Linked DNA regions of Rubrivivax gelatinosus IL144. The protein of the gene in region 1 interacts with the protein of each later gene in a pairwise test. Links are inferred from orthologs where the notes say so. Each region holds a gene or a part of one and is shown on either strand. Other genes may lie near its edges.

Region 1 (9,992 bases):
CCCGCTCGGTGACCCACTTCTCGTCGCCGCGCTTCAACATCGGCCAGATCTCGCTGGAAGCCTCGTCCTCGGCGAAACGCACGAGTTCGTGCCACTCGACCGGCTGCAGCAGCTCGATGCGGATCGTGACGATCGAGCGCTGGTTGTGCGCGCCGTAGTCGGAGATCTCCTTGGAGCACGGGCACAGGCTCTTCACCGGCACCGCGACCTCGGCCCACAGCGTCGTCTTCGTCGTCTCGCCGTCCAGTCGCGTCTCGGCGATCCAGCGGCCCTGGTAGTCGAGCAGGCTCTGCAGACCGGAGACCGGGGCGCGCTTTCTCAGGAAGAACGAGAACGCGGCCTCGACGCGGCCTTCGCGCGCGCCCAGCTTCTCGAGCATCGTCGCGTGGCGGCGCGCCAGCGCGGCGGCGTCCAGCGGCTCGTCCAGCGCGTCCAGCCAGGCGACGAAGCGCGACATGTGCGTGCCCTTCTGCTCGGCCGGCAACGCGACGTCCAGCGTCCAGGACGCGGCCGTCGACTGCACCGCGCCGGCGACGCGCAGCTGCAGCGGATAGCGCACGTCCTTGACGCCGACGCGCTGGATCGCGACGTGGCGCTCGTCGCGTGCGCTCTGGGTGTCGGGGATGTGGAGGGCGTCGGTCAGGTTCGTCATCTCGGACTGAATGATGCCTGCGTTCGGCGCAACGGTCGGTGCAAGGGTTTCCACGCAGCGTTCAATCAAGGCGAAGGCCGCCCGCAGGCGGCCTTCGTCGTCGGGTGGCAGGCGGATCAGCCGTTGACCGCGGCCAGCGCCGGGCGGCTGCCGAAGCGCTTGCGGATCGAGGCCTCGATGCCGGCGGCGTCCAGGCCCAGCATGGACAGCAGCTTGGCCGGGTCGCCGTGTTCGACGAAGCGGTCGGGGATGCCCAGCTGCAGCACCGGCGTCGTCGCCCCGGCGGCGGCCAGGCATTCGAGCACCGCACTGCCGGCGCCGCCCATCACGCAGCCTTCCTCGACGGTGACCAGGGCCTCGTGGCGGCGCGCCATCTCGAGCACCAGGGCCTCGTCCATCGGCTTCACGAAGCGCATGTCGACGACCGTCGCGCCGAGCTTCTCGGCGGCGGCCAGCGCCGGGTGCAGCAGCGTGCCGAAGGCCAGGATCGCGATGCGCTGGCCTTCGCGGCGCACGACGCCCTTGCCCCACTCCCATTCGCTGAGGCCGGTCTCGATCTCGGCGCCGCAGCCGCTGCCGCGCGGGTAGCGCACGGCCACCGGCTGGTCGCGGCGGTAGGCCGTGGTCAGCGCCTGGCGGCACTCGTTCTCGTCGCTGGGCGCGAGCAGCGCGCAGTTCGGGATGCAGCGGATGAAGGCGATGTCGTAGACGCCGGCGTGCGTCGGGCCGTCGGCACCGACGATGCCGCCGCGGTCGAGCGCGAAGACCACCGGCAGGTTCTGCAGCGCGACGTCGTGCACCAGCTGGTCGTAGGCGCGCTGCAGGAAGGTGCTGTAGATCGCGACCACGGGCTTGAGCCCTTCGCAGGCCAGACCGGCGGCGAAGGTCACCGCGTGCTGCTCGGCGATGCCGACGTCGTGGTAGCGGCGCGGGAAGCGCTTGTGGAACTCGACCATGCCCGAGCCTTCGCGCATCGCCGGCGTGATGCCCACGAGGCGCTCGTCGGCCTCGGCCATGTCGCACAGCCACTGGCCGAAGACCTGGGTGAAGGTCGGCTTGCCGCCGCTGCTCTTGGGGAAGCCCTCGGCCGGGTTGAAGCGGCCGCTGGCGGCGTGGTACTTGACCGGGTCGGCCTCGGCCATCTTGTAGCCGTAGCCCTTCTTCGTGACCACGTGCAGGAACTGCGGGCCCTTCTTGTTGCGCAGGTTCTCCAGCGTCGGGATCAGCGCGTCGAGGTCGTGGCCGTCGATCGGGCCGACGTAGTTGAAGCCGAACTCCTCGAAGATCGTGCCCGGCACGACCATGCCCTTGGCGTGCTCCTCGAAGCGGCGCGCCAGCTCGAACAGCGGCGGCGCGGCCTTCAGCACGGCCTTGGCGCCTTCGCGCGCGGCGGCGTAGAAGTTGCCGCTCATCAGCCGCGCCAGGTGCTTGTTCAGCGCGCCCACCGGCGGGCTGATCGACATGTCGTTGTCGTTGAGCACGACGAGGATGTCGGCGTTGACGCCGGCATGCGGCACGCCGGCGTTGTTCAGCGCCTCGAAGGCCATGCCGGCGGTCATCGAGCCGTCGCCGATGACGGCGATGGCCTTGCGGTCCTCGCCCTTCTGCTTGGCCGCCAGCGCCATGCCCAGCGCGGCGCTGATGCTGGTCGAGCTGTGGCCGGTGGCGAAGGTGTCGTACTCGCTCTCGTCGCGGCGCGGGAAGCCGGCGATGCCGCCGAGCTGGCGCAGCGTGTGCATGCGCTCGCGCCGGCCGGTCAGCACCTTGTGCGGATAGGTCTGGTGGCCGACGTCCCAGACGATGCGGTCGTGCGGCGTGTTGAAGACGTAGTGCAGCGCGACCGTCAGTTCCACCGTGCCCAGGTTGCTGCCGAGGTGACCCCCGGTCTGGCTGACGGTGTTCAGCACGAACTCGCGCACTTCGCGCGCGAGCCCGGGCAGGTCGCTGCGCGACATGCGGCGCAGGTCGGCGGGCGTCTGGATCGAATCGAGATATTTGCTCATGTCAGTTTCCACCGCGCTGGACGAGCCGCGGCGCCGATGACGGCACCACGAACCGCTCCCGCCGCCGTCCGCCTCCCAACGGCCGGCAACGGGGATCAAGCCGTCAGTTCAGTTCTCGCGTTCCACCACCTTGTCGGCGATCGCGGCCAGGGCCGCGACATCGGCCAGGCCGCTGCGCTCGAGCGCCGCGAGCGCCTGCGCGCGCAGTTCCTGCGCGTAGCGGCGGGCGGGCTCCAGGCCGAGCACCGAGACGTAGGTCGGCTTGTTGGCCTCCTGGTCCTTGCCGGCGGTCTTGCCGAGCTTGTCGGAGGCCTGGGTGCAGTCGAGGATGTCGTCGACGACCTGGAAGGCCAGACCGATCGCTTCGCCGTAGACCGACAGCGCCTGCCAGGTGGCGGGCGTCGGCGAACCGCAGGCCGCCCCCATCTGCACGCTGGCCAGCAGCAGCGCGCCGGTCTTCTTGCGGTGCATCTCGCGCAGCGTCGCCTCGTCGAGCATCCGCCCGGTGTTGGCGAGGTCGATCGCCTGGCCGCCGGCCATGCCGGCGTGGCCCGCGGCGCGCGCCAGCAGGCGCACCAGGCGTGCCTGCAGCACCGGCTCGACGCCTTCGTCGGGGGTGAGGATCTCGAAGGCCAGCGCCTGCATCGCGTCGCCGGCGAGCATCGCCTGGGCCTCGCCGTACTTCACGTGCACCGTCGGCTTACCGCGGCGCAGCACGTCGTTGTCCATGCAGGGCATGTCGTCGTGCACCAGCGAGTAGGCGTGGATCAGTTCCACCGCCGCGGCGCTGCGCAGCGCGGCTTCGCGCGAACCGCCCAGCGCCTCGCAGGCGGCGAGCACGAGCAGCGGCCGCAGCCGCTTGCCGCCGTCGAGCACGCCGTAGCGCATCGCCTCGCCGAGGCCGGCGGGGGCATCTTCGGGAACCCAGGTCTCGAGTGCGGCTTCCACCGCGTCGAGCTGGTGTCGCGCCCAGTGATCGAAGTTCAGGGTGCGCTCCATGTCTTCAGCTGTCCATCGTCAAGTAGCTTGACCTGTTCCTCGACCGCCTGCAGCCGGTTACGACAAAAGGTCAGCAGTTCGCTGCCGCGCCTGTAGCCGTCGAGCAACTGGTCCAGCGGCATCTGGCCGGTCTCCATGCGCTGGACCAGGCGGTCCAGTTCGGCGACGGCTTCCTCGTAGCTGGCGGGCTCCTGCGGGGCGGGGACGGACGACATTCGGTGGGAACGTGACAGCAAGCCGGGCATTCTAGACACACGGGACTGCCGCGCTCGGGCACTCCACCTGCCCCGGACCGCGGGCACCCCGGCCGGTACAATGTTCGGTTCGCCTGACGAAACCATGCGACGCCGCCGAGGGGCGTCGAGCGTCAGGCGCCATGCCCGCCCGCGGGGCCACCGGGCGGGGGTTTGGACATCCGTCACGGAGGATCCCCTCGGATCATGTCTGACCTGAGCATCAGTCTCGAAGCTCTCGAGCGAAGCACGTCTCAGCTTCCCGTCACCAGTTATTTCGACGAGGGTCTGTTCCAGCAGGAACAGAAACTCATCTTCGATGCCGGACCGCGCTACGTCGGCCACGAGCTCGCCGTCCCCGCCACAGGCGACTACCACGCCCTCGTGCACGAAGGCGAGGGCCGCGCGCTGGTGCGCCACGAACGCGGCATCGAGCTCGTCTCCAACGTCTGCCGGCATCGCCAGGCGATCATGCTCAAGGGCCGCGGCCGCACCCAGGGCGGCATCGTCTGCCCGCTGCACCGCTGGACCTACGACCTCGAAGGCCGGCTCGTCGGCGCGCCGCATTTCCCCGCAGACCCCTGCCTGAACCTGAAGCAGTACCCGCTGCGCGCCTGGAACGGGCTGTTGTTCGAGGACAACGGGCGCGACATCGCCGCCGACCTGGCCGGCATGGCGCCGCAGCCGCTGCTCGACTTCTCGGGCTACGTCTTCGACCGCGCCGTGGTGCACGAGTGCGACTACAACTGGAAGACCTTCATCGAGGTCTACCTCGAGGACTACCACGTCGGCCCGTTCCACCCGGGGCTGGGCTCGTTCGTCACCTGCAACGACCTGAGCTGGGAGTTCGGCGCGCACCACTCGGTGCAGACGGTGGGCGTGCACCAGGCGCTGGCGCGGCCGGGCTCGCCGGTCTACCGCCGCTGGCACGACGCGCTGCTCGCCTACCGCGCCGGCCAGCCGCCGGCGCAGGGCGCGGTGTGGCTGACGCTCTACCCGACGATCATGGTCGAGTGGTATCCGCACGTGCTCGTCGTGTCCTCGCTGTTCCCCAAGGGCCCGCGCAAGACGCTGAACCTGGTCGAGTTCTTCTACCCCGAGGAGATCGCCTTGTTCGAGCGCGAGTTCGTCGAGGCCCAGCAGGCCGCCTACATGGAGACCTGCGTCGAGGACGACGAGATCGCGGAGAGAATGGACGCCGGCCGCCGCGCGCTGATGGAGCGCGGCGACAACGAGGTCGGGCCCTACCAGAGCCCGATGGAAGACGGCATGCAACAGTTCCACGAGTGGTACCGGCGGCAGATGAAGCTCGCACGATGAGCCGCACGCGCGCGGCCCCCGGGCCGCTGCGCGCGCCCCTGCTGATCACGGGCGCCGCCTTCCTGTTCGCGGCCATGGGGCTGTGCGTCAAGCTCGCCTCGGCGCAGTACGGCGCCGGCGAGATCGTCATGTACCGCTCGGCCGTCGGCGTCGTGCTGATGGCGCTGATGCTGCGCGCCGGCCGCACGTCGCTGGCCACGCGCGTGCCCTGGCTGCACCTGCAGCGCAGCGCCGCCGGCCTCGGCGGCATGTGCTTGTGGTTCTACGCCCTGGGCGCGCTGCCGCTGGCCACCGGGATGACGCTGAACTACACCTCGTCGGTGTGGGTCGCGGTCTTCGTCGTCGGCGCCGCCTGGGGCAGCGGCCAGCGGCCGGACGCGAGGCTGGTGATCGCGGTGCTGGCCGGTTTCGGCGGCGTCGCGCTGATCCTCCAACCCACGCTCGAGACACGCCAGCTGCTGCACGGTCTGGCCGGACTGGTGTCGGGGCTGCTGTCGGCGCGCGCCTATCTGCACGTGCGTTCGCTGGGTCAGGCCGGCGAGCCCGAAGAACGCATCGTCTTCTACTTCTCCGTCGCCGGCGTCGCGGCCGGTGCGCTGCTGATGCTCGTCGGCGGCGGGCCGCATCCGCACACCCTGCGCGGCGCATTGCTGCTGCTCGCCACCGGCGCGCTCGCTTCGGCGGCACAGCTGATGCTGACACGCGCCTACGCGATCGGCCAGGCGATGACCAACGCGGTGCTGCAATACCTGGGCATCGTGTTCTCCTTCGGCTTCGGCGTCTGGCTGTTCGACGACCCGGTCACGCTGTCGGCGCTGGCCGGCATGGCGCTGATCGTCGGCGCCGGCATCGCCGCCACCTGGCTGGCACGCACGCCGCGCGTCACCTCTTCCACGGACATCCACGGAGACCTGAGATGAGCTTCACCACCCTCGTGAGCGCCGAGGACCTGCGCGCCGCGCCGGCCGGCATCGTCGTGCTCGACTGCGGCTTCGACCTCGGCGACCCGGCCGCCGGCGAACGTGCTTTCGCCGCCGGCCACCTGCCGGGCGCGATCTACGCCCACTTGGAGCGCGACCTGTCCGGCCCCAAGGGCGACGGCAGCCACGGCCGCCATCCGCTGCCCACGCGCGAGGCTTTCGCCGCGACCGTCGGCGCCTGGGGCATCGCCCCCGAGACCCAGGTCGTCTGCTACGACGCCCAGGGCGGCCCGTACGCGGCGCGCGCCTGGTGGATGCTGAAGTGGCTGGGCCACGAGAAGGTCGCGGTGCTCGACGGCGGCCCGGCCGCCTGGACGGCCGCCGGCGGCGAACTCGTGACCGCGACCGCCGCACTGGCCGCCCGCCCGCCCTACCCGATGACCCGCGAACCGGCGATGGCGACGATCACCGCCGAGTCGCTGCTGGCCGCGCTGGGCCACGTGCGCGTCGTCGACGCGCGCGCCGGCGAACGTTTCCGCGGCGAGGTCGAGCAGATCGACCCGGTCGGCGGCCACATCCCGGGCGCGACCAACCGCTGCTTCAAGGACAACCTGCAGGCCGACGGCCGCTTCAAGCCGGCGCCGCTGCTGCGCGCCGAGATCGAACGCTGGGCGACGCCGGCCGAGCAGGTGGTGCTGCAGTGCGGCAGCGGGGTCACCGCCTGCCACAACCTGCTGGCGATGGCGCATGCCGGTTTCGAGGGCATGCGGCTGTATCCCGGCTCGTGGAGCGAGTGGTGCCGCGATCCCTCGCGGCCGATCGCCCGCGGCTGACGTTCATCAATCCGATCCCGCTTGCAGGAACGCCGACCCTGCAGAACACTCGAAACATCGAACCCCAAGGAGTCTCCATGTACAAGCGCATCCTGGTCCCCACCGACGGCTCCGAGATCACGGCCAAGGCGGTCCAGACGGCTCTGGAGCTGGCCCAGCTCGCCGGCGCCGAACTGTTCGTCATCGGCGTCAAGGAGCCCTTCCCGTACAGCGCGATCTCGGAGATGCAGCCGGTGCCGCCGCAGGAGTTCTACGACGCGCAGGAACGCATCGCCTCGTCGCGCGTGAAGGCCGTCATCGAGGCCGCCGGCGCCGTCAAGGTGCCCTGCAGCGGCCACACGATCGAGGCGCTGCACCCCTGGGAAGCGATCATCGAACACGCGACGAACCAGAACTGCGACCTGATCGTCATGGCCTCGCACGGCCGCCGCGGCGTCAGCGCGCTGCTGTTGGGCAGCGAGACGCAGAAGGTGCTGACGCACAGCACGCTGCCGGTGCTGGTCGTGCGCTGAACGCACGCTCCGATTTCGTGTTGAACCCCGCCGTCCGGCGGGGTTTTTCTTTGGGCCGCCTCAGGCCGGCTGCAGCGCCAGCCGGCCTTTCTGTGCCGCCAGCGTGCGCGCCAGCAGCGAGGCCAGCGCGTAGAGCGCATCCACCGTCGGCGTCGGCCGGCCGACGATACGGCCGAGTTCGGCCACCGCGCCGACCAGCGCCTCCAGCTCCAGCGCGCGGCCGTGTTCGACGTCCTGCAGCATCGAGGTCTTGTGCGCGCCCACCGCCTCGGCACCGGCCAGGCGCTGCTCCAGCGTGATGCGAAAACGCACGCCCAGCGCCTCGGCCACCGCCTGGGCCTCGGCCATCGCCGCGGCGGCCAGCGCCCGTGTCGGGCCGAAGCGGGTGATGTCTTCCAGCGTCGCGTGCGTCAGCGCGCTGATCGGGTTGAAGCACAGGTTGCCCCAGAGCTTGACCCAGAGCTCGGCGCGGATGTCGCGCGCCACCGGCGCCTTGAAGCCGGCCTTCATCAGCGCCTGCGACAGCGCCTCGACCCGTTCGCTGCGGCTGCCGTCGGGCTCGCCGATCGTGAAGCGGTTGCCTTCGACGACACGCACCAGCCCCGGCTCGACGAGCTCGGCCGCCGGGTAGACGATGCCGCCGAGGATGCGCTCCGGCGCGATCGCCGCGGCGATGCGTCCGCCCGGGTCCACGCTCTGCAGCTGGCGCCCTTCGTAGGGGCCGGCGAGCTTGTGGAAGTACCACCAGGGCACGCCGTTGATCATCGTGACGACGCTGGTGTGCGGCGCCAGCAGCGCCGGCAGCCCGGGCAGCAGGTCGGCGACCTGGTGCGCCTTGACCGCCAGCACGACGACGTCCTGCGGCCCGGCGTCCTCGGTGCGCTCGAAAGCGCGTGCCTCGGGCGCCGCGAGTTCGCTGCCGTCTTCGAGGATCAGGCGGAAGCCGCGCGCGCGGATCGCCTCCAGGTTGCGCCCGCGCGCGATGAAGCTGACGTCTTCGCCCGCGGCCGAAAGCCGTGCGCCCAGATAGCCGCCGATCGCGCCGGCGCCGACGATCGTGATCTTCATCCGCCCAGCCCCAGCTTGGCGGCCATGCCGATGCGCTGCAGCTTGCCGGTCGCGCCCTTGGGGATCTCGGCCATGAACAGGATGCGCTTGGGCACCTTGAAGTCGGCGACACGCGCGGCGACGAAGTCCTGCAGCTCGCGTTCGCTGGGCTGCTGGCCTTCACGCGGCACGACGGCGGCGGCGACCTCCTCGCCCAGCTTCGGGTGCGGCATGCCGAAGCACACGACCTGGGCGACGGCCGGGTGGTCCATCAGGATCTCGTCGATCTCGCGCGGGCTGATCTTCTCGCCGCCCCGGTTGATGATCTCCTTCAAGCGCCCGGTGATCGTGACGTAGCCCTCGGCGTCCAGCGTGCCCTGGTCGCCGGTGCGGAACCAGCCGTTGGTGAAGGCCTCGGCGTTGGCCTTGGGGTTGGACTCGTAGCCGGCGGTGACGTTGGGGCCGCGGATGACGATCTCGCCGACCGCGCCGCGCGGCAGCAGCGTGCCGTGCTCGTCCATGATCGCGATCTCGGGCCCCGCCGCCGGGCCGACGCTGCCGGGCTTGCGCACGGCCGGCGGCAGCGGGTTGCAGGCCATCTGGTGCGTGGCCTCGGTCATGCCGTAGGCCTCGATCAGCGGCGCGCCGAACACCTCTTCGAGTTCGCGGATCACCTGCGGCGGCATCGACGACGAGGACGAGCGCAGGAAACGCAGCGGATGCCGCGCGATGACCTCGGCGTTGCGCCGCGCGCGGCCGAGGATCGCCTGGTGCATCGTCGGCACCGCCGTGTACCAGGTGGGCGCGGCCTCGTCCATCCAGCCGAAGAACTTCAGCGCGTCGAAGCCCGGCGTGCAGAAGATGCGCGAGCCCGCGGACAGCGGCGCCAGCACGCCGGCGATCAGGCCGTGGATGTGAAACAGCGGCATCACGTTGAGCCCGCCGTCGGCCGGCGTCAGCTGCAGCGTGTCGCGGATGTGCTGCGCCGACGCCGCCAGATTGGCCTGCGACAGCGGCACGATCTTCGGCCGCGAGGTCGTGCCCGAGGTGTGCAGCACCATCGAGACGTCGCCGGGCTGGGCCTCGCCGCCGTCGGCCGTCGGCGTGCTGGCGGCAGAGCCGTCGCGCGGCACCAGCGTGAAGCTGCCGGCCGGCGCGCCGTCGGCGACGACGAGGTCGAGCACACGCACGCCCAGGCGTTCGGCGACCGCCACCGCCGGCGAGGCGCTGCCGCGTTCGACGATCAGCGCCTTGGCGCGCAGGTCCGACAGGTAGAACTCGAACTCCTCGGCGCGGTAGGCCGGGTTCAGCGGCGCGCTGGCGACGCCGCTGGCGCAGGCGACGAAGCAGCTCGCCATCTCGGGGCCGTTGGCGAGCACGATGGCGACGCGGTCGCCGCGGCCCACGCCCAGCGTGTTCAGCGTCGAAACGGTGCCGGCGATCTGCGCGCGAAGGCCGCGGTAGTTGAGCGGC
Region 2 (10,136 bases), 1.2 Mb from region 1 along the record:
CTCCCCGGTGCTGGCCGATCTGGACATCGGCCACCGGCCGCCGCAATGGCTGCTGCTCAACGGCGCGATGGCCCGGCTGCGCCGGGACGGCCGCAGCCCCGGCGGCACGCTGGAGCAGCGCCTGGCCTGAGGCGCCGCGTCTTCAGGCCATGCCGCAGAGCTTGCGGAACGGCCCCAGCACCGCCTCGCCGCGGAAAGGCTTGACGATCCAGCCGGTGACGCCGGCCTCGCGGCCGCGGGCGCGGATCGCGGCGTTGTCCTCGGTGGTCAGCATGACGATGCGCACGTCCTTGTTGCCCAGGTCCTGGCGGATCGTGCGCGCCATCGTCAGCCCGTCCATGTTGGGCATGTTGACGTCGCTGACGATGAGCCGGATGCCCGGATCGGCGCCGAGCTTGGCGAGGCCGTCGCGGCCGTCGCTGGCGACGGCGACGTCGAAGCCGTTCTGACTGAGGAAGCTGGAGACGATTTCGCGCATCGTGCTCGAATCGTCGACGACGAGGACTTGGGCCATGGCGGTGGACGCTGACGGAGTTTTGGTGGTTCTTAGAACAGCTCGAGTTCGCCGGTGTCGCGCGGCGGCTCGGCCGCGTTGGCGAACTCGGTGAAACGGTCGGGGCGCCACAGCAGGTTGAAGATCAGCCGCTGCACGATGATCAGCGGCGGCAGCCCCGGACGGCGCGGGTCCGAGAGCTTGTAGCGCACGCACAGCTGCGGGTCCTGCGAGCCGAAGGAGATGTACTTCTGCTCGTGGTTGATGACGATCGGCACCTGGGTCTGCTCGTTGGCGAAGGCCTGCGGCGGGATGTAGCGGTTCTTGAACGCGCCCCAGATCAGGTTGGTCGTCTCGCCGAGCAGGTGGTTCAGCTCGCGAAAGCTCAGGTCGCCGCCGACGCCTTCGTAGCCGAAGCCCTGCAGCATGCCTTGCCGCAGCGCGCTCTCCTCGGTCTGCAGCATCATGTAGCCGCGGCACCAGGTGCTTTCCAGCGCGATCAGCGTCGACACCTGGCCGAAGATGATGCGGTCGTGCACGACGTAGGGCGGCTCGTTGTCCACCTGGGCGTGCGGGAACATCGAGCGGATCGCGCCGGCGGTCAGCTCGACGACGCCGTTCACCAGCTCGGTCGGGTAGCGCAGGCTGAACAGGCTGCACTCGACGGACTGGCGCAGCGCCTCCAGCTCGGTCCACGGGTGGCTGGCGGCCCGCGCCTGGGTCTCGTCCAGCGGTGTGTCGCCGGTGCGGCGCAGGAAGATCGGCAGCTCGGGGCGCTGGCGGTGGATGGCCACCGCGAGGTCCAGTGCGCTGCCGTTCTCGCAGGGCAGGTCCTCGGCGAGCATCACGCCGCCCAGGTCCTTGTGCTGCCCCAGCGTCGGCAGCGCGTCGGTGGCGCTTCGCGGCAGCACGACGAGCCCCAGCGACTGCGCGAAATCCCAGAGCGTCTGGTAGTGCCGGGGATCGTGTTCGAGCAGCAGCACCTTGGCTGCGAGCGTGGGGGCTTCGGACATGGCGGGCGCTCGGCAAAAAACGGGCGGCACGGCTGCAGGCCGGCCGGTCTGCACCGCACATCGGCCGCGCCGAGGCTCAGCTTGAGGCGGGTTGCCCCCAGCCACCACGCCCGAGCGTGGCGTTGTCCACGGCCGGCGCGCCCCGCGCACGCCGGCCGGCGGCGATCAGGCCGCGCGCGGCTTGACGCGCGAGGCGGCGAGCTTGGCGCGCGCGCGCGCCGTGTCGACGTCGTCGGCGTGCACCAGCGCCACGCCCATGCGGCGCTTGGCGAAGCTCTCGGGCTTGCCGAACAGGCGCAGTTCGCTGCCCGGCACGGCCAGCGCGTCGGCGACGCCGTCGAAGACGATGCCGGCGGCGTCGACGCCGCCGTAGACCACGGCGCTGGCGCCCGGGCTCTTCAGCGAGGCGTCGACCGGCAGGCCGAGGATGGCGCGCGCGTGCAGCTCGAACTCGTTCTGCCACTGCGTGGCCATCGTCACCATGCCGGTGTCGTGCGGGCGCGGGCTGACTTCGCTGAACCAGACCTGGTCGCCCTTGACGAAGAGCTCGACGCCGAACAGGCCCAGGCCGCCGAGGTCGTCGGTGATCTTCTTGGCGATGTCGCGCGAGGCGGCCAGCGCCGCCGGGCTCATCGGATGCGGCTGCCAGCTCTCGACGTAGTCGCCGCTGACCTGCACATGGCCGATGGGGTCGCAGAAATGGGTCTGCGGCTGGCCGTCGGCGCCCAGCGCGCGCACGGTGAGCTGGGTGATCTCGTAGTCGAAGGCGATGAAGCCTTCGACGATGATGCGGCCGCCGGCGACGCGGCCGCCGGCCATCGCGTAGTCCCAGGCCTTCTTCACGCCGTCGGGGCCGTCGATCTTGCTCTGGCCCTTGCCGCTGGAGCTCATCACCGGCTTGACGACACACGGGTAGCCGATGCCGCCGTCGATCGCGGCCTGCAGTTCTTCCAGCGAGTCGCAGAAGCGGTAGGGGCTGGTCGGCAGGCCCAGCGTCTCGGCGGCGAGGCGGCGGATGCCTTCGCGATCCATCGTCAGGCGCGCGGCGCGGGCCGTCGGGATGCAGCGGATGCGGCCTTCGGCTTCCATCTGCTCGAGCACCGGCGTCGCGATGGCCTCGATCTCGGGCACGACGAGCTGGGGCTTCTCGGCTTCGAGCAGCGCGCGCAGCTGCTCCGGGTCGCTCATCGTGATCGTGCGCGCGTGGTGCGCGACCTGCTGGCCGGGCGCGTTCTCGTAGCGGTCGACGGCGATCGTCTCGACGCCCAGGCGCTGCAGCGCGATCAGCACCTCCTTGCCGAGTTCGCCGCTGCCCAGCAGCAGGACGCGGGTGGCGGACGGGGACAGCGGGGTGCCGATGACGGTGCTCATGACGGGGGGAGGGGGAAGTCGGACGGACGGCCCGGATTGTCGCCGCAGGCACGCCCGGGGCCGCTTGTCGCGCGGCACAACGCGACCTTTGCCCGGCTTTTCCCGCTCAACGACTTCGTCGGAAAGCCGAAACCCAATCATGGCCCACCTCGACGACCTCTTCGGCGCCCCGCTGCACGAGCACCGTGGCGACCGCCAGCACCGCTTCATGGAGTCGGCGGACATCAACATCGTCTTTCGCGAGCTGTTCCGCCCGCTGCAGGCCAACGTGCGCCGAGGCATGACCATCGAGGGCCAGCTGTACGGCATCGAGATGGACCCCTGCATCCCCGGCGAGCTGCTGGGCTCGACCTGGATCGCGCCGGTCGCCGGCACGGCGTCGGACCCGGAGCGCCTGGCCGACAACGGCCTGCGCCGCGCGACGCTGGCCCAGCTGCTGGCCGAGCCGCGGCCGGAGTCGCTGTTCGTCTACGTCTGCGAACGCAAGATCAAGCGCCGCGCGGTGCTCTACGTCGAGCTGGCGTCCGAGGACGGCCAGTACGCCGCCGAGTACCCGATCCGCTCGGCGCGCGGCTGGCACCACCGCGAGCTGGTCGAGGCGCCGTACCGCCGCCTCGGGCCGCTGGCCCTGGCCTGATCAGCGGCCCAAGCCGGCGATCACCGCGCGCGCGACCTCGGCGAAGCCGGCGCCGCGCTCGCCGCGCGTGATCCAGCGCGGCCAGGTGTGCAGCTGCGCGGCGAAACGCCGCAGGTTGGCGACGCCTACCGAACGCTCGAAGGCCCCGAACATCAGCTGGTCGTTGGTCGAGTCGCCGACGTAGACCCAGCGTCCGATCTCGGGCGCCAGCTCGCGCCCGTAGAGCCGGCGCAGCATCCAGTGCGCCGCGCTCAGCTTGGTGTGCGTGCCGATCCAGCCGTTGACGTGGATCGAGCTGACGGTGGCCGTGAGCCCTTCTTCTTGCATCAGGCGCACGACGGCCTGGATCTGCGCCTCGTCCAGCCGCGCGAACTCGGAATGGTCGACGGCGATGTCGGTGACGCGGCCGTCGCTGTCGCGCGCCAGCGTCGCACCCGGCACTTCGCGCAGCACCCGCGCCGCGGCGGCGCGCAGGCGCTCGGCGTTGCGAACGCGTTCGGCCGCGGGCTGGGCGAACTCGATGCGTGCGCCGTCACCGTCGGGGATCAGCGCCGCGCCGCCGTTCTCGGCGACCATCGCGTCCAGCGGCCAGGCGCCCAGCAGCGGCAGGCACCAGCCCAGCGGCCGCCCGGTGATCGCGATCACCGGCACGCCGGCGGCGCGCAGCTCGGCCAGCGCGGCGGCGGCCGGCGGGTCGATCCGGCCCTCGGCGGTCAGCGTGTCGTCGATGTCGGTGAAGAGACCCAGGCTGCCGTGAAGTGCGGCGGGAACGAGGTCGACGGCTTGACTCAAGATAATTGACAGCTCGGCTGGACGGTCGATCATGGGCAGGTCGAAACGTCGCGAGCACGTCTCATGGCCCAGGATTCTGCCGCAAGCCCCCTGCCCTCCAAGCCTGCGCGACGCCCCCGGCGCCCGCGCGCCGTCGCCAGCGGCGACACCGCGCCGACGCTGTCGGCGCCGGCCATCGAGACCAGCGTCGTGCAGCGCGCCGCCGAGCGCCACCAGACCGTCACCGCGATGGCGCTGAAGGACGTGCTGAGCGCGCACGCCAACGGCGACGCCGGCCCCGACGGCGAATGGCTGCGCCAGCTGCAGGCGCTGATCGCCGGCTCGTCGCCCGACGAAGCCAAGGCCCTGCGCCGGCTGCTGTTCACGCGCGAGACCGCCGTCACCGAAGGCGTGGACCCCGACCTCGAGCTGCGCCCCGGCTGGCGCGACGGCGGCTACCCGTACAAGAACCTGATGTCGCGGCGCAGCTACGAGCGCCAGAAGTACCGGCTGCAGGTCGAGCTGCTGAAGCTGCAGGCCTGGGTCAAGGAGACCGGCCAGCGTGTCGTCATCTTGTTCGAGGGCCGCGACGCCGCCGGCAAGGGCGGCACGATCAAACGTTTCATGGAGCACCTGAACCCGCGCGGCGCGCGCGTCGTGGCGCTGGAGAAACCCAGCGACGTCGAACGCGGCCAGTGGTACTTCCAGCGCTACATCCAGCACCTGCCGACGCGCGGCGAGATCGTGCTCTTCGACCGCAGCTGGTACAACCGCGCCGGCGTCGAGCGCGTGATGGGCTTCTGCTCGGACGGCGAGTACGACGAGTTCATGCGCCAGGCGCCCGAGTTCGAGCGCCATCTCGTGCGCAGCGGCGTGCACCTGTTCAAGTTCTGGTTCTCGGTCAGCCGCGACGAGCAGCGCCGCCGCTTCAAGGAGCGCCGCGCCCACCCGCTCAAGCAGTGGAAGCTGTCGCCGATCGACGTCGCCTCGCTGGACAAGTGGGACGACTACACGCGCGCCAAGGAGTCGATGTTCCTGCACACCGACACCTCGGACGCGCCGTGGATCGTCATCAAGTCGGATTGCAAGAAGCGCGCGCGTCTGAACGCGATGCGCTACCTGCTGCACCGGCTGCCGTATTCCAACAAGGACCTGGGCACGCTGGGCACGGTCGACACGCTGCTCGTCGGGCGCGCGGCGATCGCCAGCTTCAGCGCGGAAGAGTTCACGCGCGCCAGCGAGTCCTGAGCCTTGGCGCGGGCCGGCGCGGTATCGCGCGCGGCCGGCCCGTGGCTACAATCGCCCACCTTTTCCGAGGAGCGTTGCAACCTCACCCGCTTGAGGCCAGGCTCGGAAAACCACACCCCCTTGCAACCGCGCTCACCCGCACGACTGTCGTCGTGGGTGGTGGGCGATGCGCTTTTCCTCCCTGACGCCGGCCGCGCGGGTTCCAACCGAACTGGAGCCTCGTGATGACTGCCGTCCTGAAAGCACAGCACCACCCCGACTACGCGATCGCCGACCTGGCACTCGCCGCCTGGGGCCGCAAGGAACTCAACATCGCCGAATGCGAGATGCCCGCGCTGATGGCCATCCGCAGCGAGTACGCCCAGAGCCAGCCGCTCAAGGGCGCACGCATCGCCGGCAGCCTGCACATGACCATCCAGACCGCGGTGCTCGTCGAGACGCTGCAGGCGCTGGGCGCCGAAGTGCGCTGGGCCTCGTGCAACATCTTCTCGACCCAGGACCACGCCGCCGCGGCGCTGGTCGAGCGCGGCACGCCGGTCTTCGCCTACAAGGGCGAGAACCTGACCGACTACTGGGACTACACCCACCGCATCTTCGAGTTCGGCCCGGCCGGCAGCGAGGGCGAAGGCCCGAACATGATCCTCGACGACGGCGGCGACGCGACGCTGCTGATGCACCTGGGCAAACGCGCCGAGAAGGACCTGTCGCTGCTGGACAAGCCGACGAGCGAGGAAGAGACCTGCCTGTTCGCCGCGATCAAGGCCAAGCTCGCCGTCGACCCGACCTGGTACAGCCGCAAGAGCGCCGAGATCATCGGCGTCACCGAAGAGACGACGACCGGCGTGCACCGCTTGAACGAGATGTCCGCCAAGGGCACGCTGCTGTTCCGAGCGATCAACGTCAACGACTCGGTCACGAAGAGCAAGTTCGACAACCTCTACGGCTGCCGCGAGTCGCTGGTCGACGGGATCAAGCGCGCCACCGACGTGATGGTCGCCGGCAAGATCGCCGTCGTCGCCGGCTACGGTGACGTCGGCAAGGGCAGCGCGCAGGCGCTGCGCGCGCTGTCGGCGCAGGTCTGGGTGACCGAGATCGACCCGATCAACGCGCTGCAGGCGGCGATGGAAGGCTACCGAGTCGTGACGATGGACTGGGCCGCCGACAAGGCCGACATCTTCGTCACCGCCACCGGCAACAAGAGCGTCATCACCTTCGACCACATGGCGAAGATGAAGCACAACGCGATCGTCTGCAACATCGGCCACTTCGACAACGAAATCGACGTCGCGTCGCTCGAAGCCAAGTGCCAGTGGGAAGAGATCAAGCCGCAGGTCGACCACGTCATCTTCCCGGACGGCAAGCGCATCATCCTGCTGGCCAAGGGCCGCCTGGTGAACCTGGGCTGCGCCACCGGCCACCCGAGCTACGTGATGTCGAGCTCGTTCGCGAACCAGACGATCGCCCAGATCGAGCTGTTCACGCACAGCGACTACTACGAGGCCGGCAAGGTCTACGTGCTGCCCAAGCACCTGGACGAGAAGGTCGCGCGCCTGCAGCTGAAGACGCTCAACGCCGAGCTGACCGAGCTGACCGAGGAGCAGGCGGCCTACATCGGCGTGCCCAAGCAGGGCCCGTACAAGCCGGACACCTACCGGTACTGAGCCCCGGCACCGCCAGCGGCCCGGCTGAGCCGGGCCGCGGCGGTTGCTTGACGGGCCGCTGTTCCGCCACGGCCCGCTTTTCTCCTGACCGCCTGCGAGTTCGCCCATGAGCACCACGCCCGTCAGCTTCGAGTTCTTCCCGCCGAACACGCCCGTCGGCGCGGACAAGCTGCGCACCGTCGTCCAGGATCTGGCGGCGGTGAAACCCGAGTTCTTCAGCGTCACCTACGGCGCCGGCGGCACGACGCGCGAGCGCACGCTGGAAACCGTCAAGGCCATCGCCGCGATGGGCCACGAGGCCGCGCCGCACCTGTCCTGCGTCGGCAGCACCGAGGCCAACATCGCCGAGATCCTGGCCACCTACCGCCAGCAGGGCATCCGCCGCATCGTCGCGCTGCGCGGCGACCTGCCCAGCGGCACCGCCACCGCCGGCGAGTTCCGCTACGCCAGCGAACTCGTCGAGTTCATCCGCCGCACCCAAGGCGACGACTGGTTCATCGAAGTCGCGGCCTACCCCGAATACCACCCGCAGCAGCGTTACGCGCGCCGCGACCTCGAGCACTTCGCGCACAAGGTGCGCGCCGGCGCCAACTCGGCGATCACGCAGTTCTTCTTCAACCCCGACGCCTATTTCCACTTCGTCGACGAAGTGCACAAGCTCGGCGTGCGCGTGCCCATCGTCCCGGGGATCATGCCGATCCACAACTACGCGCGCATCGCCCAGTTCGCCGCACGCGATGGCATCGAGATCCCGCGCTGGGTGGCGCTGAAGATGGAAGGCTTCATGGACGACGCCGCGTCGGTGCGCGCCTTCGGCGTCGAGGTCGTCACGCGGCTGTGTGAACGGCTGATCGCCGGCGGCGCCCCGGCGCTCCACTTCTACACGCTGAACCAGTCGGCCTTGTCGCTGGAGATCTGCCGCAAACTGGGCTTGGCTCAAGCGGACTGACGTCGGTCAAGAGCAACAACCCGGGACAGCCTGGGGCGTTAGCGGTCTCGAATTTGCGTTAACGCAAATATGAGTGAAATTGATGCGCGCCAAATTGATCTCGGCCATGTGGCCTAGTTCACATCAAGAGAAGAGGAGTCTCTCCATGTTCAAGCGCACCGCGCTCGCGCTCGTCGCCATGATGGCCGGTCTGGCCGCCCCGATGGCCCAGGCCCAGGCTGACGACACCGGCTCGTGGATCGTCCGTGCCCGCGCGCTGTACCTCGACTCCGCCAACAAGGACAGCACCGGCCTCGACCTGAGCGTCAACAACAAGACCTTCCCGGAAGTCGACATCACCTACTTCTGGACGCCGAACCTGGCCACCGAGCTGATCCTGACCTACCCGCAGAAGCACGACCTGAAGGCCGGCGGCGCCAAGATCGGTTCGCTGAAGCACCTGCCGCCGACGCTGACGCTGCAGTACCACTTCACGAACGTGCAGGGCTTCCGTCCCTACCTCGGCGCCGGCGTGAACTACACGCGCTTCTCGAACGTCGACTTCGACCCGGCGGTCGAAACCGCGCTGCATCCCTCGATCGACAAGAACAGCTGGGGCATGGCGCTGAACGCCGGCTTCGACGTCCCGATGGGCGGCGGCTGGCTGTTCAACGTCGACGTGAAGAAGGTCCAGATCCGCACCGACGTGTCCTCCAGCGGCACCAAGGTCGGCACCTTCAAGGTCGACCCGATGCTCTACAGCATCGGCGTCGGCAAGCGCTTCTGATGCTCGAAGCGGCCCGGCACGGCCGGGCCGCGTGTTCCCTGTCCTTTACGTCCTAGCGTTTCCTGGAGGCCGCCCGCGAGGCGGCCTCCGCGTTTCCGGAGCCCACGGCCGACAGCAGGAAGTCCAGCCCGCTGCGGTCGGCGCCGAGCGGCACCGGCGTCAGCGAGACGCCGAGCACCGGGTACGCACCGCAGGCCTCGCCGCTGGAGCAGACGACGCCGTCGTTGTCGTAGTCGCTGCCGGCCAGCACGGTCACCGAGGCGGCGTCCAGCCCGTCGATGCGGTAGCGGTAGACACCGCCCGAGGCCCGCAGCATCGCCTGCTTCAGCACCTTGTCGCCCGTGGCGTCGTAGACCAGCACGTAGATCGGCCCGATGTCCGGCGTGCTCGTCGCATCCAGCTTCTGGATGCTCAGCGGCAGGGTCAGCGTGCGCCGGCTCGTCATCACCGTGATCTGCGGCGTGTAGACGCCGGCCGCCAGGCCGCTGCGATCGACCGTGACGCGGTAGCGCCCCAGGCCGGCGGCGTCGACCGCGACCGGCGCGACGCTCACCGCGGCGCTGTCGTCGCCGACGGCGCCGACGGTCTCGTCGGTCGGCGCGGTGACGCGCAGCGTGAACTCCAGGCTGCTCGTCGTGGTGCCGAAGTCCAGCGCCGAAGGCTGGGCCTCGACGACACCCTGGATCCCGGGCGCCCAACCGCCGTTCTTCAGCGCGATCGCCGCACGCACCGCCTTGGCCGCGTCGACGATGCCCCAGCCGTACTGGCTGTCGTGGCCGGTGGCGCCGGCGTCGTCGGAGAGCTCGCCGGCCTGCAGCAGCGCGTCCACCTGCTCGGGCGTGATCGCCGGGTGCACCCAGCGCATCAGCGCGAGCACCGCGGCGACGTGCGGCGTCGCCATCGAGCTGCCCTGGTACTGGCCGTAGGTCGGCGTGCGCACGCCGCCGGCATCGAAGGTCGCCAGCGTGCTGTAGATGCCGTCGGGCAGACCGCTGCCGGTGGTCGCCACGCGCATGTCGCCGCCAGGGGCGGCCAGCGCGAGCTCGTCGCCGCCGTTGGCGTAGTAGGCGACGCCGCGCTGCGCGTCGGTGGCCGTCACCGCCAGCACGCCGGCGCAGTTGGCCGGGTAGTCGACCGCGGCGACACGGCCGCTGTCGCGGTCGGACTCGTTGCCGGCGGCGGCGACGATCATCGTGCCCTGGGCGCGCACCTGGGCGATCAGCGTCG

What was found.
Region 2: the proteins of RGE_RS08195 (region 1) and purT interact in binary tests that used the Escherichia coli proteins (3 or more experiments, as listed by UniProt). The link is inferred for Rubrivivax gelatinosus IL144 from one-to-one orthologs.

What each region holds. Positions count from the first base shown.
Region 1 is NC_017075.1:1,717,068-1,727,059, reverse strand. What follows is about bases 1,710-4,541. They hold RGE_RS08195 (polyprenyl synthetase family protein), read right to left. Parts: upstream 3,655-4,541; coding sequence 2,764-3,654; downstream 1,710-2,763. Other genes in these bases: RGE_RS08185 (aromatic ring-hydroxylating oxygenase subunit alpha), read left to right, coding at 4,095-4,541; xseB (exodeoxyribonuclease VII small subunit), read right to left, coding at 3,639-3,869; dxs (1-deoxy-D-xylulose-5-phosphate synthase), read right to left, coding at 1,710-2,655. In the rest of the region: GTP cyclohydrolase FolE2, read right to left, coding at 1-652; more of dxs, read right to left, coding at 769-1,709; more of RGE_RS08185, read left to right, coding at 4,542-5,207; RGE_RS08180 (DMT family transporter), read left to right, coding at 5,204-6,127; RGE_RS08175 (sulfurtransferase), read left to right, coding at 6,124-6,960; RGE_RS08170 (universal stress protein), read left to right, coding at 7,038-7,472; RGE_RS08165 (2-dehydropantoate 2-reductase), read right to left, coding at 7,533-8,540; RGE_RS08160 (acyl--CoA ligase), read right to left, coding at 8,537-9,992.
Region 2 is NC_017075.1:523,927-534,062, reverse strand. The notes cover bases 775-3,750. They hold purT (formate-dependent phosphoribosylglycinamide formyltransferase), read right to left. Parts: upstream 2,878-3,750; coding sequence 1,672-2,877; downstream 775-1,671. Other genes in these bases: RGE_RS02475 (HAD-IIB family hydrolase), read right to left, coding at 3,515-3,750; RGE_RS02480 (hypothetical protein), read left to right, coding at 3,017-3,514; RGE_RS02490 (chemotaxis protein CheX), read right to left, coding at 775-1,506. In the rest of the region: RGE_RS02500 (S66 family peptidase), read left to right, coding at 1-130; RGE_RS02495 (response regulator), read right to left, coding at 143-514; more of RGE_RS02490, read right to left, coding at 547-774; more of RGE_RS02475, read right to left, coding at 3,751-4,339; ppk2 (polyphosphate kinase 2), read left to right, coding at 4,370-5,533; ahcY (adenosylhomocysteinase), read left to right, coding at 5,758-7,194; metF (methylenetetrahydrofolate reductase [NAD(P)H]), read left to right, coding at 7,301-8,143; RGE_RS02455 (OmpW/AlkL family protein), read left to right, coding at 8,289-8,909; RGE_RS02450 (S8 family serine peptidase), read right to left, coding at 8,962-10,136. UniProt on the Escherichia coli protein: Involved in the de novo purine biosynthesis. Catalyzes the transfer of formate to 5-phospho-ribosyl-glycinamide (GAR), producing 5-phospho-ribosyl-N-formylglycinamide (FGAR). Formate is provided by PurU via hydrolysis of 10-formyl-tetrahydrofolate.